3 regions of the Tunturiibacter gelidiferens genome follow, and region 3 is predicted to be linked to each of the others. Evidence: riboswitches for the same ligand, from Rfam matches in the RefSeq annotation. Region 3 holds a riboswitch; each other region holds the start of a gene.
What was found. Region 3 has a riboswitch for cobalamin ahead of cobU (bifunctional adenosylcobinamide kinase/adenosylcobinamide-phosphate guanylyltransferase). Riboswitches for the same ligand answer to the same signal wherever they lie in the genome.

Region 1: another riboswitch for cobalamin. It lies ahead of RBB81_RS22035 (TonB-dependent receptor); the one in region 3 lies ahead of cobU (bifunctional adenosylcobinamide kinase/adenosylcobinamide-phosphate guanylyltransferase).
Region 2: another riboswitch for cobalamin. It lies ahead of cobG (precorrin-3B synthase); the one in region 3 lies ahead of cobU (bifunctional adenosylcobinamide kinase/adenosylcobinamide-phosphate guanylyltransferase).

What each region holds. Positions count from the first base shown of each region.
Region 1 covers NZ_CP132938.1:5,137,735-5,141,851, forward strand. Annotated here, with positions in the region: gene RBB81_RS22025 (hypothetical protein) at 1-536, opposite strand, end outside; gene RBB81_RS22030 (hypothetical protein) at 696-899, shown strand; gene RBB81_RS22035 (TonB-dependent receptor) at 1,245-2,189, opposite strand; cobalamin riboswitch at 2,258-2,452, opposite strand; gene RBB81_RS22040 (AraC family transcriptional regulator) at 2,576-3,550, opposite strand; gene RBB81_RS22045 (hypothetical protein) at 3,659-3,832, shown strand; gene RBB81_RS22050 (nuclear transport factor 2 family protein) at 3,877-4,117, shown strand, end outside.
Region 2 covers NZ_CP132938.1:4,056,629-4,060,745, forward strand. Annotated here, with positions in the region: gene RBB81_RS17690 (precorrin-2 C(20)-methyltransferase) at 1-17, opposite strand, end outside; gene RBB81_RS17695 (precorrin-8X methylmutase) at 29-652, opposite strand; gene cobG (precorrin-3B synthase) at 655-1,992, opposite strand; cobalamin riboswitch at 2,048-2,241, opposite strand; tRNA gene RBB81_RS17705 (tRNA-Arg) at 2,497-2,573, opposite strand; gene ispG (flavodoxin-dependent (E)-4-hydroxy-3-methylbut-2-enyl-diphosphate synthase) at 2,639-3,871, shown strand.
Region 3 covers NZ_CP132938.1:1,659,847-1,663,963, reverse strand. Annotated here, with positions in the region: gene hemG (protoporphyrinogen oxidase) at 37-1,446, shown strand; cobalamin riboswitch at 1,473-1,647, shown strand; gene cobU (bifunctional adenosylcobinamide kinase/adenosylcobinamide-phosphate guanylyltransferase) at 1,796-2,326, shown strand; gene RBB81_RS07635 (cobyrinate a,c-diamide synthase) at 2,323-3,714, shown strand; gene cobT (nicotinate-nucleotide--dimethylbenzimidazole phosphoribosyltransferase) at 3,721-4,117, shown strand, end outside.

The DNA of each region.
Region 1 (4,117 bases), 2.0 Mb from region 3:
GACTGGCCGCTGGCTCCGAAGACTTTGCTCCAAAAGCCGTGATCGAACTTTGGAGAGTAGGCGAAGCCGAGGCGCGGGGCGAAGTTTTTGTAGCTGGTGGGGGCGATGGTGTTGGGAGCGCCGGGATAGAGCGTTGATTGCGCTCCTGGGATGTAGGTCTGGAGTTGATTGTATTTTTCGGACCAAGGTGCGATCACGTCCCAATGGAGACCGGCGTTGATAGTGAGATCGCTGCGGGCGCGCCAGCTATCTTGCACGTAGAGACCGAGGTAGCGGTTGCGCAGATAGAAGGGCTGGCCGGAGGATTGGGTGAAGTTGCTGGGCGTGCCGAGGAGGAAGTCGGCATAGGGATTACCGGTTTCAGTGCCGTTGATGTTGAAGGTGCCGTTGAAGGTAGCGTTGGGGTGTTCGTTGACCTGGTCGATGTGAAATTGGACGCCGAACTTGAGCGTGTGCGCGCCGATGGAACGGGAGAGTCCGTCGCTGAAGTAAAAGGTGTTGTTAATTTGGGTTAGGTTCGTGATGGGGACGCCCATGACAAAGGTAGGGAAAGTGATGTTTTCGACGCCTTCGAACTGCGGGGCCTGAACGAAGATGCCTCCGTTTGCAGGGTCGGTGAAGCCCTGAGATGCGAGGCTGACGCCGAGGCCTCCTTTTGGCTGGCCGATGATGTTGGCGTTGCGGAGGTAGCCGATGTGGAATTCGTTGACTTTGTTTGCTCCGATGACCTTGGTGTCGCCGACGGAGAAGAGTTGGGCACGACCGATGAAGAGAGCGTCGAATCCGGGGATGCTCGCACCAGCGACGGAGCCAGGATACGGGTTGTCGAGGCTGTAGTCGTCGATGAAATAGTAGCCGGACAGCTGGCCGAACCGGCTGTTGCCGTCGACTCGTGCTGACCCTTTATCGTCGCGGACGGTTTGCGAGAAGGAGGAGCTGGAGAACTGATTTTGGCCGACGTTTGGGGAGGGGATGTATTGGAGAAGATTTTTTGCGGGGGCGGACCATGCGCTCTGGGGGATGTTTCCGTCAGGAAAGACGCTGGTGTAAGGTTCGCCGGCGGTGATGGTGCGTCCTAGTTGCTGGCTCAGCAGCGATGCGAGATAGGAACCGCTGACAGATCCGGTGAGGTCGTCGAAGTTGCCGGAGCGTTGTGCGAGGGAGGGGACGGAGATGTTCCCCGTGGAGACGCCCTGCGTGGTCCGGGTTCCCTGATAGTCGGCGAAGAAGAATAGTTTGTCCTGCTAAATGGGGCCGCCGATGGCTCCGCCGAACTGATTTTGATTGAAGGGGGCGCGGGTTCGATCGAAGTAGCCCCTGGCGTCGAGGTTGGTGTTGCGGAAGAACTCGAAGGCTTTGCCGCGGAAGCGATTTGTGCCTGATTTGCTGACAACGGTGACGATGCCGCCGTTGTAGTTGCCATACTCGGGATCGAAGTTGGCGGTGAGGACGCGGAACTCTTCGATGGAGTCTAGGTTCGGGATGACGGAGGTGCCTCCATTCATGTGCTCCTGAACGTCTATTCCGTTGACCAGGAATCCGTTGGAGGATTCGCGCTGACCGTTGATGGAGAGGTTGCCGGGGTTTGCGTCGCCGGAGGGATCGAGGCCACCAGTGACTCCGGCCATGATGACGGAGCTGGGCAGAAGGGTTGAGATAGGGGCGACGCCGGGCTGGATGGCGAGCAGGTCGGTGTAGCTGCGGCCGTTGAGGGGGATAGCGGTCATCTGATCTCCGGAGACTACTTCGCCCAGATGGGTGGCGGTGGTGTCGACCTGAACGCCGGCTTCGCTGGTGACGACTACGACGTCGGATCGTGTACCGATTTCCAGGGAGGCGTTGATGCGTAGAGCGGAGTCGGCGTCTACAGACAGGCCGGTTTTTCGCTGCGCGTTGAAGCCTATCGCGGCGATGTCAATGTCGTAGTGACCTACTGGAAGATTTGGAAAGGTGTAGAAGCCCTGTTTGTCGGAGACTGTGTTGTAGGTTGTCTGCTGAGCGGTGTTGACCAGCTTGAGCGCTGCTCCTACGACAACGGCCCCGCTCCGGTCGGTGATGGCACCGGAGATGCTGCCTCCGGTTGCGGCTCGCAGAAGCGATGTGTTAGAACGAGCGATGCGAACGCTAGAAGAGACAGGAGCGTTTTGATGGAAGGAGAGCTTGACTTCGATAGCAGCATTACGCCTCAAAAAATGGCGTGGTAATCAGGCTAAGCTCAGGATGAGTGAGCGATCGCCCCCGTTTCCACGCGGGGTAGAATCACGACTTCTCCTGGGTAGGTCTCCTGATTTACAGGCGAAGCTGCTGTTGAGCGGCTCCTGACGCTTCGCCTTCCCCGATGGACTGAGTGGCTAGTGAAGGGTCTTTTCCTGATTACAGTGGCGGGACCATGCCGGACTCACACCGGCTTCCCTTTTATGCCCTCGCGGGCACCTAGGATGTTTCTCTTACAAACTAGCATAAGAGAAAAGTTTGCGATATCAACAGGATTGTCTCCAGTGACGATTTTCACGGTTTCAGCAGTTGAGTAATTCAGTCTGTGAGCACGCTGCGCAACGATCCCCGGTGCGATGAGCTAAACCGTTCGTCGCCAGACGGTCGGACTTATCCCCGTGAACTTCCGGAAGATCTTCGAGAACCGACCTCCATCCGAAAACCCGGTAGCGGAAGCAACCTGTTGAATAGTCCACTCTGCTCGCAAGAGAAGTGTCTTCGCCTTCTGGACTCTCATACTCACGATGTATTGATGCGGCGTGGATCCTGAACTCTCCCTAAAAGACCGTGCGAAGTGAAAGACACTTAAGTCTGTGAGGGCCGCCAACTCCTGGAGGCGAATATCCCGATGCAGATTTGCTTCTATGTATGACTGCACTCGCCGGAGATTCGGGCGCGAAAGCCCGCCTTTTATTCTGGCGGGGGCCGATGAAGTAAGCCCATACTTCTTGATGAGAGCTATCGACAAGGACATCCCCAATATATCTCCATAAAGAGATCCCATGGGCCAGCCTGCGTTCATCTCTCGCTCCATCTCCGTTAGCAGGAGACGCAACTGTTCATCTTGAAACGACCACTGATTTTCGAAGTCGCACGGCCCTCTGATACCAATTTGTTCGGCAGCCTGACTAAGCAGCGATGGCTCCAGGGATGCCACGATACGCTGCGAAGGCCCATACCAGAGCAGGCTGTCTCGGGTCCCCGGCGCCAGTAGGATTAGGCTGCCAACATCTGATCGGACACAGCCTTTCTGTCCGGAGCTGTGCCAGTCCATCTCGACCGGACCACTGGATTGAAGATGCAGACAAAACGTTGTGTGCTCATGTTCCGGTATGGCTACTGCGCCGAGGCGATGCCTCTCCAGCATCATGCCAGTCCAGGGTGAGCGTGCGTTATTGGTAGTGGGTTGTCCAGGGAGCAGAGGCACCGACTCCCCTTCCATCAAGACGGAGATGCGTTTCGACCTCATCGGGTCGTGGCAAGGGGTGGCGTCGAGCCTACTAAGCACTCCGTTTCCTCGACCTTCGCTGCCTGTCCCGCCACCGAACCCAGTCATGCACGATCTCCTTATTCATCATAGATCCAGCAAGAACAGACAACCTACCGCAAGATCAGCCACATGCGCCCATTGAAAATCCGGTATCTCTAGGGAGAGGAAACTGAGATGGGACTTATCCAGGGAGTAGTCGACGGCTTCATCATGACAGTCGGCATCACCCCGCCCAAACCCGAGAACAAACGCTCGGCAACGATCTTTATCGCGACGGGCCTTCTTGGCACAGTTGTCGGTATCATTGCTCTGTTTGCTTTTGTTCTGACCGTAATGCTTCACAGATAGGGTATGTTTAGCGGCCAATCGGCGCAGTTCGAAGGAGCATAGACATGAGCAAGGAACAGGCAATCGCACTCGTCCCGCCGTTCACGCAGGAGACGGCGATCCTTAAGGTACGCAAGGCCGAAGACGGCTGGAACTCGCGCAATCCCGAACAGGTTTGCCTTGCTTATACCCTTGACAGCAAGTGGCGCAATCGCTCTGAGTTCGTCAACGGACGAGAGCAGATCGTTCAGTTTCTCACTCGCAAATGGCAAAAGGAGTTGGATTATCGGCTCATCAAGGAGCTGT
Region 2 (4,117 bases), 2.4 Mb from region 3:
AATAGTTGTCCTGGCATCGTGCTCTCGATCATTCTTCCTCACTTGCCAGAGCGTTGACGGCAGCCGCTGCGATGGCGCTTCCACCGCGACGTCCTCGTATTGTCAAATAAGGTAGATTCAGGGGGTTAGTCTCTAGCGCCATCTTGGACTCCGCAGCGCCGACGAAGCCAACAGGAACGCCGATGATGAGAGCGGGAGTCGGTGCACCTGCTTCGAGCATTTCGAGCAGGTGGAACAAAGCCGTGGGTGCATTTCCGATCACGACAATAGAACCGTCAAGCTTGTCGCGCCAAAGTTCCAGAGCTGCCGCACTGCGAGTCGTGTCAAATCTCCTCGCTATCTCACCAGTTTTTGGATCGCTCAGGGTGCAGATCACTTCATTGTCTTTTGGAAGCCTGGATCGGGTAATCCCATTTGCCACCATATTTGCATCACAAAATATGGGCTTTCCTGCGAGGAGCGCCTGCTCACCAACTTCAATCGCAGTCGGTGAGGCAGAGACGTATTGCGGCAGATCCGTCATCCCGCATGCGTGAATCATCCTTACCACCACCCGAGCGAGGTCTGGTGTAAAGGCGGACAGGTCGGACTCAGCCCTGATAATCTCAAAGGATTCTCGATAAATATCCTGCGCGTCTTTCTTATAAATCATCCTCACGAAAAAACCTCAATGGGTATTTCTGCCTGACATGCGGCCACGTTGTCGATGGCAGATTCAAGCGAACAGTTTGAAGCAATAAATTGCCCATTGATCCGCAAACTGTAGCCCGAGGAACTTGCTATCAGTTCGGCGGTCGCACCACTTCGCATCGCGCATTGTTTTTCACATCCTGAAATATTGACCGTCCAGCCTGGTTGTGTGTAGCGGCCGGCTAGGCGGAGCGCCAACAAAGATGCATGATGTCTCACATCAGCCAGAGAGGCATCACAGCCGACAATGCCCGCACAAGCAGCTACCCCCCGGTATCCATCTTTGCCATCAGACGATAGACCAACTGCCTCAAGCTTTGCAGTAATCTGACTGACCGAACTTTCAGGAATAGATCCGAGGACAACACCTCGCCATGGAGCCAATCGAATATCTCCATCCCATCTCTTTGCGATTGAGGCCATACACCTTATCTGCTCTGCAGTTAGTCGTCCAAGAGGAACCGAGGGAACCAAGTCTACGAAACCCACTCGCTCGCATGGGTAGATTCCTACCGGCATATCGTCGACGTCGCCTAAACCGTCGGGAAACGGACAAGCCACGAGAAAATCAGATAACGCGTCGAGCAATCGATTCATCGCTCTTGGTGCTGACGCGATTTTCCTTCCCCTTGCAGGCATTTCGAGTTCTTTTGAGATCTCGACGCACATCTTTGCAGCCTCGAGTATGCAGTCCACGGCCTCATCGACTCTTACGCCAAAGCCAGACAGGATCCCCCCGATTGCGAGGTGAAACAGAGGCGTGTTATCAACGTTCACTGCTCGTAGGGCGAGATCGTCGCAGTCGCGACCAAACCAGCGTCCTCCGCCATCGATGGCAAAACTGAACTTAGGCGGTAGACCGGCTATCACATGATCGGCGATGAGACGACGATCTAGCTCTCGAACGAATGGCTGAGTATCCAAGATCTCGCCGAAGCCTAAGCCTGCGAAGGGACTTGCCACAATATTGCGGATTCGGTCATGTAACGGTGATGGAAGAAAGCCCGCGAGGTCGAGACCGTGAACTAAGGAGCTGAGATCTTTAGTCTTAATGGCCCGCAGTTGGATATTTGATCGTGAAGTGATGTCGACGTTCCCATCCGCGAATGAAGCGGAAAGTTCTGCGACAGCGGTGAGTTGGCTTGGAGTAATCATCCCTCCCGGCACTCTTATCCGAGTGAGTAGACCGTCTTTCGCCTGGACGGCATGAAGAATTCCAGGGCAGAAACTCTCTCCAACTCTCATCATGCGACTTTCTTTCTTGACTCGCCGCCGCAAGAATCGTCGGGAAACGCAGCTCATGAATTAGGCTGCGGCCACCCGACCTTCCCCTCGGAAGCGTGTGTCATTGTGCCCAATTTAGGCACTGTTTTCGGCAGGTTTTCGGACTCACAGGCTACCTAATGGCTCCAGCTTCCCAGTCCGCAACCAGACCAGTGCTTTGTTTAGAGCTTTCGTTCCTGATTACCGCTGCGGGGCAGTTCCGGATTCTCACCGGATTCCCTTTTGGTTTGCTCCTTGGAAGCAACCACCGGAAACAGTTCGAGTATAGATCAGATAAATATTCCGAACAACGTCGTGAATTCGTGTAAAGCAACAGATGTCAACGCTTTGTCAGGCTTGCGTTTGGGGTTCGTTTGGCGGTCGTGGCTTGGGCAGGAGTCCTGACGGGTACCGAGCTTCAGATATTTTTTGCTGGTGGTGGCCCGGGCAGGAGTCCTGACGCGAAGCGCGATTCGGACATTTGTGGCGTGGTGGCTTGGGCAGGAGTCCTGACGGGTACCGAGCTTCAGATATTTTTGCTGGTGGTGGCCCGGGCAGGAGTCCAACCTGCGACCTTCGCGTTAGGAGTGCGCTGCTCTATGCAACTGAGCTACCGGGCCACGTTTCGGTAGTGTATCGCGTAGGTTGTTGGTGTTGCGGTGGTAAACTTGAGGGTGGAGAGTTTATGCCTGAGATACAGCGTCGACGTGCGGTAACGGTGAACATTGGTGGAGTTCGAGTTGGGTCGGATTCGCCGGTTGTGGTGCAGTCGATGACCAATACGGATACGGCTGATGTCGAGAGTTCGGTGCAGCAGATTGCGGCGCTGGCTCGCGCCGGCTCGGAGATGGTGCGCGTGACGGTCAACAATGACGAGGCGGCGAAGGCTGTGCCGGCGATCGTCGAGGAGCTGGCGAAGAAGGGCTGGTCGACTCCGATCATTGGCGACTTTCACTACAACGGTCACCTACTGCTGCGGAAGTATCCCGAGACGGCGAAGGCGCTCGCGAAGTACAGGATCAATCCGGGCAATGTGTCGATCGGTCGGAAGGACGATGACAACTTCCGGACGATGGTTGAGGTTGCGGTTGAGCATCAAAAGCCGGTGCGGATTGGTGTGAACTGGGGTTCGCTCGATCAGGCGCTGCTGACGAAGATGATGGACGAAAATTCGAAGTCGGCCAATCCCCTGGCCGCTCGCGACGTGATGATGGAGGCGATGGTGGTGTCGGCTCTTGATAACGCCGCTGCCGCGGAGCGGTATGGATTGCGACGGGATCAGATTATTTTGTCGGCGAAGGTGTCGGGGGTTCGAGATCTGATCGATGTTTATACCGAGTTGGCGAAGCGTTGCGACTATGCGCTGCATCTCGGGCTGACCGAGGCCGGGATGGGGATGAAGGGCGTGGTGGCTTCGGCTGCGGGTCTGGCTCCTTTGCTGCTGTCTGGGATCGGGGATACGATCCGGGTTAGTTTGACTCCGACGCCGGGTGGGGACCGGTCGGAGGAGGTGCGTTGTGGACAGCAGATTCTACAGTCGCTTGGGATTCGCAGCTTCATGCCGCAGGTGACGAGTTGCCCTGGCTGCGGCAGAACGACTTCGACCTACTTCCAAGAGCTGGCGGAGCGGATTCAGGGCTACCTTGTGGCTTCGATGCCGGAGTGGAAGAAGCAGTATCCGGGGGTCGAGGAGTTGAAGCTGGCGGTGATGGGCTGCATCGTCAATGGGCCCGGCGAGTCGAAGCATGCGAATATTGGAATCTCGCTGCCTGGGACGTTTGAGGAGCCTAAGGCTCCGGTTTATGTGGACGGCAAGCTGTTCACCACGTTGAAGGGTGATCAGATCGTTGAGGAGTTTCAGGTGATCCTTGATGAGTATGTCGAGAAACGGTATGGGCGAGTGCTGGTAGAGGTGTAGGGTACCCCCTCCCCTATCTGATTTTGCGCAAAGTCTTCGAAAGAGAGACTTTAGGTCTGGACTTCACTTGCATTCCAAAAGCTCCTTTCGTGCAAAGTATTGATTCTGTTTGGCCCAAAGTCTGGTTCGGGCACCCCTCCCCCTGTGGGTATTTTGGGCGTAAAATACTAGTATTCAATAGCTTACAGGGTGATTGTGCCTTTAAAATATTCATAATAAATGAGTTGCGCCTAAAATATTTGTTAT
Region 3 (4,117 bases):
CCGATTTTTATTGCTGAATATTTTTCTGGAGAGAAGATGAAGCGCGTTGCGATTGTTGGCGGCGGGGTGGCCGGGCTGGCGGCGGCGTACGAGTTGGCGCGTCTGGCGCGCAACGGCGCATCGTTGCAGGTGGTGTTGTTCGAAGCCTCGACGCGACTGGGTGGAATCATCGAGACGGTTCATGAAGGCGGGTTCGTCATTGAATGCGGGCCCGATGCGTGGGTGACGGAGAAGCCGTGGGCGCGGGAGCTGGCAGAAGAGCTTGGCCTGGGCAATGAAGTGATGCCGTCGAATGACGCGACGCGCAAGACCTATGTGCTGGTGGACAAGAAGCTGCAGGCGATGCCGGATGGTATGCGGATGATGGTGCCGGTCGATCTCGATGCGATGGATGCTTCGGATATGTTCAGCGCTGCGGCGAAGCTGGCGTATCACGAAGAGATGGGACGAGCAGAGGAGTTGCGTGAGGCCGCCCCTGACCAGGACGAGAGCGTTGCGGAGTTTGTTCGCCGCCATTTTGGAGATGAGGTGCTGGCAAAGATAGGAGCACCCCTTCTGAGCGGCGTGTTTGGCGGCGATGTGACGAAGTTGAGCGTGCGTGCGGTGATGGCTCCCTTTGTCGCGATGGAGCGGGAGCGCGGCAGTTTGATAGGCGCATTGCAGGCGAGTGTTGCGGCAAAGAGACACTCCGTGTTTACAACATTGAGGAGCGGCATGGGAACGCTGGTGGATCGTATGATCGCTGCGATTCCTGAGGATTGGGTTCGACTGCTCGCGGAGGTAAGGTTCATCTCGTACGGCGAAGAGGGATGGCTGGTAGGAACGGCGCGAGGTGTCGAACGTTTCGACGCAGTGATGATGGCTGCGCCGGTCGATGTTGCGTGTTCCCTACTGTCTCCGGTGGACCCCGAGGTCGCTCCTTTGATGGAGATGGACGCAAGCTCTGCGGTGGTAGCAGCATTTGGATTTCCTGACGCCGCGAAGTTTCCTGTTCCGCCCGGGTTCGGCTTTCTGGTGCCGCCAGGCTCCGATAGTCTGCTGCTTGCGGGTACCTTTGTCGATCAGAAGTTTGAAGACCGGGTACCGCAGGGAGGACGGCTGGTGCGAGCCTTCTTTGGCGGGAAAGCGGCCGAACGGCTGATGCGGTGCGGTAATGACGAGACAGCCGCTGTGGCGCGGATGGAGCTGGCGAGGATTCTGGGTCCGCTGCCGGAGCCGCAGGTCACTGTGGTGCGACGTTGGCCTCGCAGTCTTCCGCAGTACGCAGTGGGACATCTGGAGCGGATGAAGAAGCTCGATGAGCGAGTGAGCGCGCTCGACGGATTGTGGTTGCTCGGCAACGGGTATCATGGCGTGGGCGTGCCCGATCTGGTGCGCGATGCTCGGGTTGCGGCGCGGCGGATGGCACGGGAGAGCGAAGGTCTAGCGGAGGTCGCGGAGTTGTAAAGATTTGACCCGGCGCAATGACCGGGATAGTCTTTTTCTACACTGGTGTTGGGAAGACGGTGTGAATCCGTCGCTACCCCGTAACTGTAAGCGCTGAGAGTTTTGACGATTGGTACTAAGCCACTGGGATTCGTCCTGGGAAGGTGAGTCAGAGCTCGACGAAGCGTAAGTCAGGAGACCTGCTGGTGGCCGATCAGGCTTGATTCAGCTTCGCTGGGAGAGCTGGAGAGCATTCTCGCCGACTGTAAGAGTCTGCCCGAGCGCTGCCTAAAATTCATCCCGCTCTGCTCGATTGCTTCGAAAGATGCCGGGCGAGGAGCTAACGATGCAGGAGATGCGCCAGAGTTCCGTGACACTCGTTCTTGGTGGCGTTCGCAGCGGCAAGAGCCGTTATGCGCAACAGCTTGCCGAGCGAGAGAGCCGCGTGATCTTTGTGGCGACGGCGAAGGTCTCGGACGACGAGATGCAGAGGAAGATCGAACGGCATCGCGAAGAGCGGCCGGCAGAGTGGATCACCGTGGAGGAGCCACTGGAGCTGGTTCAGGTGCTGGCGCAGCGGGGATCCAGCTGCGATGTGATGGTGGTTGATTGCCTGACGATCTTTGCAGCGAATCTTCTTGAGGCCGAAGGTGACGATCGGGGGGCTGTGGATCGGCGCGTCGAGGCTTTATGTGAGGCGTTGCGGTCGGCAAGTTGTTCAGTGGTGTTGGTTTCGAACGAGGTAGGCAGCGGGGTGGTGCCGGCGTATCCCCTGGGGCGGCGATATCGCGATTTGCTGGGCGAGATCAATCAAAGCGTGGCAAGAGTTGCCGATGATGTTGTGTTGATGGTGGCGGGACTGCCGCTTGCCTTGAAGGGACATCTTGAGGTGACGCTGTGAGAGGCCTGTTAGTGTCGGGCACCGCTAGCGGCGTTGGCAAGACGACGGTTGCACTGGCGATTATGGCGGGGCTCCGACGACGTGGGCTCGCTGTGCAGCCATTTAAATGTGGACCCGACTTTCTGGATACTGGACATCACACGCGAATATGCGGGCGAAAGGCTCGAAATATTGATACATGGATGCTGAGCGAAGAGGCTAATCGCAACGTTCTGCGAGATGCCGCGCGAGAAGCGGATGTTCTGGTCGCTGAAGGCATGATGGGATTGTTCGATGGGAAGAGCGGAAACACAGAAGCGGGCAGTACAGCGGAGATCGCCAAGCTGCTAATGCTGCCTGTGGTGCTGGTCGTCGACGCCGCGAAAACAGCTAGGAGCATCGCTGCGGTTCTGCTCGGCTTTGAGATGTTCGATCCGGATTTGCGGCTTGCGGGTGTGATTTTGAATCGCGTTGCGACCGAGAGGCACTACGAGATGCTGCGGGCGGCGATTGAGACCTCGTGCAGGACGAAGATTCTGGGTTGGCTGCCCCGTGATCAGACGATCGCAATTCCCGAGCGGCATCTAGGCCTGCAGGGTGCAGCTGAGGCTGCGACTGAAGATGATACTGCGATCGACACACTGGCTGCGCTTGCAGAAAGGTTCTTCGATCTTGATCGTTTGCTTGAACTCCAGTGCGGTTTGAAGCTGAACGAGGATCAGGATTCAGGCGTGAGGCACTCGCAATCTGAAGAAGCTGTGCGAATCGGCGTGCCATCGGATCACGCTTTCTCGTTCTATTACGAGGACAATCTGGATCTACTGCGCGAACAGGGGTCCGAGATCGTTCAGTTCAGTCCACTGCACGATAGGTGTCTTCCAACAGGACTGGACGGACTCTACTTAGGAGGAGGATATCCCGAACTCCATGCAGAACAGTTGAGCAACAATCGGAGCATGCTGGATGATGTTCGTGCCTTCGCTGCTTCGGGAAGACCGATCTATGCGGAGTGCGGTGGAATGATTTATCTGTCCAAGAGCCTTAGCACCGCCAGCGGAGAGACCTTCGCAATGGCTGACGTGCTGCCACTCTCGATGCAGATGACCGGTAAGCTCGTACAGTTTGGATACGTCACCGTAGAGTTCACTGAAGACTGTCTGCTGGGCGTGAAGGGGACAACTGTGCGCGGGCATAGCTTTCACTACTCCTGTATCGTCTCGCGGGGAGAAGCGGCAACATGTTATCGCGTGCAATACTCAATGTCCGGGAAAGAAGAGCTTGAAGGGTTCCGTCAAGGCAATGTGCTGGCCAGTTATGTCCATCTACACCTGCGAGCGAACCCTAAGATCGCGAGAGATTTTGTCGCTACAGTTCGACGAGCGCGAATCCCGCAGGCGGTGACGAAGTGAGGCGGCGTGCAGACTCTGGGTCTGGAGGGATGGGTGAACGCATCAACTCAATTAATCGATCCTAAAATCACGTCGACAATCGAAGCGCCAAGTCAACAATGGCTTGCGCGAGCGCGAGTGCATTTGGATGCATTGACGAAGCCGCTGGGTAGCCTCGGTCGGCTCGAAGATCTCGCGGCCCAGATGGTGTCGATTCGACAGCAAAACTATACGAAGCCGTTGCAAAAGGCCGTGTACGTCTTTGCCGCCGATCATGGAGTCACCGCTGAGGGCGTCAGTGCGTATCCAAGCGAAGTGACGCGGCAGATGGTGCTCAACTTTCTTGCTCATGGTGCGGCTATCAATGTGCTTGCGAAACTTCATGGTGTAGAGATGAACGTAGTCGATGTAGGCGTTGATGCGG